DNA from 2 places in the Kitasatospora sp. NBC_01250 genome. Region 1 is predicted to be linked to the other one. Evidence: riboswitches for the same ligand, from Rfam matches in the RefSeq annotation. Region 1 holds a riboswitch; the other holds the start of a gene.

Evidence for each region. Region 1 has a riboswitch for cyclic di-AMP ahead of OG500_RS21165 (M23 family metallopeptidase). Riboswitches for the same ligand answer to the same signal wherever they lie in the genome.
Region 2: it holds a riboswitch for cyclic di-AMP, as region 1 does, so the genes downstream of both, OG500_RS22835 (LysM peptidoglycan-binding domain-containing protein) here and OG500_RS21165 (M23 family metallopeptidase) in region 1, are expected to answer to the same signal.

The regions. Positions count from the first base shown of each region.
Region 1 is NZ_CP108476.1:5,040,105-5,042,479, forward strand. It holds gene OG500_RS21155 (alpha/beta fold hydrolase) at 1-327, opposite strand, end outside; gene OG500_RS21160 (YiaA/YiaB family inner membrane protein) at 441-731, opposite strand; cyclic di-AMP (ydaO/yuaA leader) riboswitch at 928-1,103, shown strand; gene OG500_RS21165 (M23 family metallopeptidase) at 1,115-2,116, shown strand; gene OG500_RS21170 (hypothetical protein) at 2,200-2,375, opposite strand, start outside.
Region 2 is NZ_CP108476.1:5,415,961-5,418,335, reverse strand. It holds gene eno (phosphopyruvate hydratase) at 1-23, opposite strand, end outside; gene OG500_RS22835 (LysM peptidoglycan-binding domain-containing protein) at 229-1,125, opposite strand; cyclic di-AMP (ydaO/yuaA leader) riboswitch at 1,131-1,279, opposite strand; gene OG500_RS22830 (cytochrome P450 family protein) at 1,508-2,375, opposite strand, start outside.

The DNA of each region.
Region 1 (2,375 bases):
GACCAGGACGGCCCGCTCGATGCCCAGGTGGTCCAGCAGTGCGACGACGTCCCCGGCGATCGCGGCGGGGGAGTAGTCGTCCCAGGCGGACGAGGACTCGCCGAGGCCGCGCAGGTCCATGGTGATCACGCGCTGCCCCGCGGCGAGCAGCAGCGGGCGCAGGTAGCGGAAGCTGGCGCGCGGCTCCAGCATGCCGGGCAGCAGCACCACCGGGGTGCTGTCCTCGCCGGAGGTGCCGCGGCTGTCGGCGCCGAGCGTGTCGTCGAAGGCGATGGTGCCGCCGGGGAGCTGGAGGAACTGGGTCTGCGGGGCGGTGGTGGCGTTCATGGCGGCCTCCTGGCCTGGCGAACGGTGGGTGCCGGCGGCTTGCCGACACCCACAAAGCTATGGCTAATAGCCATAGCCGTCAACCCCTTCCGCGCAGCTGCGCCGGGCAGGCCCTACAGCCCCTCGGCCCGGAACGGATCGTGCTCGGCGAGCAGCTTCTCCAGCCGGGCCTGGTCGACCCGGGTGACGATCTCGCCGGCCTCCTGGCGGTCCCGGACCACCTTGGCGAGGGTGAACGCGGAGGTCAGTGCGTAGAGCAGGCCGAGCGCGAGGAAAGCCCGCATCCAGGAGCTGATGGGCAGGTAGGCGATACCCACCGCGAGGCCGCCGGCGGAGAGGGCGAAGGAGAGGATCGCCTGCACGTAATAAGCGGACGTGGTCCGTGGTTGAACCGTGGAAGTCATACCTGAAGGATGGCCAACTGCCGTGCTGCGCACCTGAGTACGACTACTCAGATCGGGCCCGGGCGGTTCTCGGCATGACGGGAGCATGACGCCCGGGGAATGTGCCCGTTCGACCGGAGCGGCTTGGAATCGCGCGCTCCTGGGATTAACGTTTGATAACGCAGCGCGGTCGGCAACGCCGTACCCGAAACGGCACCGTGCGCCGTCGCCTAATCCACGGACCTGGCCTTCGGGTTGGGCCGGGAGCCGGGGAACCACCGTTCCTTGGGGTGAATCGGATCGTCCTGGGCCGTTGCGGTCCAGGTCGGACCGTAGGAGACCTTCCTGCTCCGAACCCGTCAGCTAACCCGGTAGGCGCGAGGGAAGGAAAGGAGCGCGCCCCCGTGGCGTTGTCGCACTCCCCGGAGAGCCACACGGAATCGGGCACCACCGGCCTGCTCGACCACCCCGACGCGACGGCGGACACCGCCCGGCCCAAGGTGCCCCGCCAGGCGCGCGCCGGTGCCAACTCCGCCGGCCTCCGGCTGGGCAGTGCCCCCACGGTCGTCACCGCGATGGCCGCCGCACTCGGCGCCACCGGCCTGTCGGCCACCGCCGCGGCTGCCGCCACCACCCCGGTGCCTGCGCCCGCCACCATGCTCACCGCTCCCGACCAGCAGGCCGCGGCTCAGTCCGACGGCGCCGCCGACCCCGGCCTCGCGCTCGCCGCCCGGATCCAGCAGCAGGCCGACCAGCGCACCGCCGCCGAGGAGGCCGCCCGGCTGGAGGCCGCCAACGAGGCCGCCGCCAAGCGCGCCGCCCAGGCCGAGGCCGCGGCGCAGGCCGAGGCCGCCGCCCGCGCCCAGGCTGCCGCCCAGGCCGAGCAGGAGCACGCCGCCGCGCAGGCCGCCGCCGCCCGGTCCGCCGCGGAAGCCGCTGCCGCGCAGGCCGCCTCCGAGGCCGCCGCCGCGCAGGCCGAGGCCGCGGCCGCCCCGGTCACCGCCCGCCTGCCGCTGGCCAAGTACACCGTGGCCCCGTCCGGTTCGCCCTGGGTCCAGCTGCGGACCGGCCTGGACTTCGCCGCCGCCGCCGGCACCCCGGTCGGCGCGGTCGCCGGCGGCACCGTCAGCTCGGCCGGCTGGTCCGGCGCCTACGGCTACCGGGTCGTCCAGACCCTGCCGGACGGCACCGAGCTCTGGTACTGCCACCTGGCCTCGATCGCGGTGACCGCGGGCGAGGTCGCTCCCGGCACGGTGCTCGGCACGGTCGGCGCGACCGGCGCCTCGCCGAGCCTGCTGCCGGGCGCGGCCCCGATCGGCCCGCGCCTGCACCTGGAGGTCCGCCCGGGCGGTGGCGCCCCGGTCGACCCGGCCGCCTGGCTGGCCGCCCACGGCGCCACCGTCTGACCGCGCCACCGCCCGGCCGCGGCACCGCCCGCGACCGCACCGGCAGCGGCACCCGGCCCCGCGACACCGCGGCGGCCGGGGTGCTACTGCTCCGGCGCCGCCTCGCCCGCCCAGAGCCCGATGTCCGGCAGGTCCACCAGCCCGCGCCGCACGATGTAGCCGTCCACCTCGGCCGCGCCCGGCTCCGGCGCCAGGTCCTGGTACTCCGTCAGCAGCAGCTCCGGCAGCCCGGGCACGGTCCACTCGCCGAGCAGCCGCA
Region 2 (2,375 bases), 380 kb from region 1:
ACGACGACATCAATGGACGGCACGAGGCATCTCCTAGACGGAAGCGGTCCTGCGGACGTGGAACGGAGTCGTTACGACCAGAGCCTAACCGCACCGGCCGCCCGGGCCGTCCAGGCCTGGGTGCCGTCTCACGGTGTGGCTCGGCTACCCGCGAGTAGTTCACTCGAAAGCGCGCGGGGCGTCGCCGGGGCCACGTTCCGGGGCACCCCGCGCGCTTTCGTCGGCCCGTCAGCCGAAGTGCAGCTGCTGACCCGGCATGATCAGGTTCGGATCGCCGCCCACCGTCGAGTGGTTGGCCTGGTACAGCTGCTGCCAGCCGCCGGTCAGGTGCTGGGCCCGGGCGATGGAGGAGAGGGTGTCGCCGGCCTGCACCGTGTAGCCGTGACCGGCCGGGGCGGCCTGCGCCGCAGCGGCGGGCGCGGCAGGAGCGGGGACCTGGACGGGGGTCTGGACCGGGGCCTGGGCGGGAGCCTGGGCAGGGGCGGCGTACTGGTTGTACACGCTCTGGTGGCTGGTCCAGTACCAGCCGCCGTCCTTCTGGTACCAGAACACCTTGCCGTCCGCGTCCCAGCCGGCCTTCCCCGGGAAGTTCGGCGCGGCCGACTGCTGAGGCTGCGTCTGCTGCTGGGGCTGGGCCTGCTGCTGGGGCTGCGGCTTCGACTGCCGGGTCGCCGACTGCTCCTGCGGCGCGCTCTGCTGCTGGGCCGCGCCCGAGTCGGCGCTCGCGTCGAGGGCGGCCGAGGCGCCGCCCTTGCTCAGCCCGGCCTTGACCGAGCAGACCGGCCAGGCGCCCGGGCCCTGGTCCGCCAGCACCCGCTCGGCGACCGAGATCTGCTGGGCCTTGCTGGCCTGGTTGGCCTGCGCGGCGTACTGGGTGCCGCCGTACGCGGCCCAGGTCGAGGAGGTGAACTGCAGGCCACCGTAGAAACCGTTGCCGCTGTTGATCGACCAGTTGTTGGTGCTTTCGCAGTTGGCGACCTGGTCCCAGACCGAGACCGGTGCGGCGTGCGCGCTGGTCGCGGTGAGCAGCGGAACCGCGAGGCCGACGCCGGCCACGCCGGCCGCGGCGATCGCCTTCTCGGCCTGGGTACGACGGCGGTGCCGGCCATTGCCAGTGAGCAGCATGAAGCTATCCCTCTCCGCACGCCTGCGAGGTGAGCTGTCGGGTTCGGGCCCGTGAGGTTGGCCCGGCCGCTGACGCGGCTTCACCCCTAGCCGTGGGAGACGGCAGAAAATCCTGGGTCCCCCGCCCCTGCCCGGGTGTCGGTCGGTGTCCCGGGAGCGCGACGGGCAGGACTCGGCGTTCCGCACTCCGGGGTTCGCAGCAGCGAACTCCAGGGAGGGTAAGCAGATTGACGGACCGATCACAAGCTCATATCGCGTACATCACATGAAAATTACGGAGCGCGATCGATCGCCTACCAACTGGTCTTGTTTGTCCGGGTTGATGGTCATTCAGGCCGCACCGGACAACGGACTTCGACACGCCGTCAGAGCTGCCGTTCCGTCACTTCGCGGCAGCTTCGGGCGTGAACGAAACAGGGAGTTCGCGCAGGCCGCGCATGATCAGACCGCCACGCCACCGCAGTTCGGCGGGGTCCGCGGCGAGCCGGAGATCGGGCAACCGGGTCAGCAGGGTGGCGAGTGCGGCCTGGCCCTCAAGTCGGGCCAGCGGAGCGCCGATGCAGTAGTGGATGCCGTGCCCGAAGCCGAGGTGCGGGTTGTCCCGGCGGGCCAGGTCAAGGGTGTCGGGGCGCTCGAACCTGGCCGGGTCCCGGTCGGCCGCCGCGAGCACCACCAACACCGGGTCCCCCACCGGGATCCGCACCCCGCCGATGGTCAACGGCTCGGTGGCGAACCGCCAGGTGGCCAGCTCCACCGGGCCGTCGAAGCGCAGCAACTCCTCGACCCCGGTGGCCAGCAGCCCGCTCTCGCCGCGCGCGATGGACTCCTGCAGCCGGGCCCGCTGGAGCGGCTGGTTCATCAGTGAGTACAGGCCGTTGCCGATCAGATTGACCGTGGTCTCGAACCCCGCGAACAGCAGGATGAACGCCATCGCCGCGGCCTCGTTCTCGGTGAGGTGCTCACCGTGGTCGCTGGCCCGGATCAGACCGGAGATCAGGTCGTCCCCGGGGTCGGCCCGCTTGCGGTGGATCAGCTCGGCCAGGTAGGTGCGCATCCGCTTGACCGCGCGCGCCACGCCGCCGCGCGGGCCGCCGCCGTGGCGGATCATCATGCCGGCCCAGTCCCGGAAGTCGTCCTGGTCCTCGGCCGGCACGCCGAGCAGGTCGCAGATCGCGTAGATCGGCAGCGGGAAGGCGAACTCGTGGATCAGGTCGGCCGAGCCGCGGGCCGCGAAGCCGTCGATCAACCGG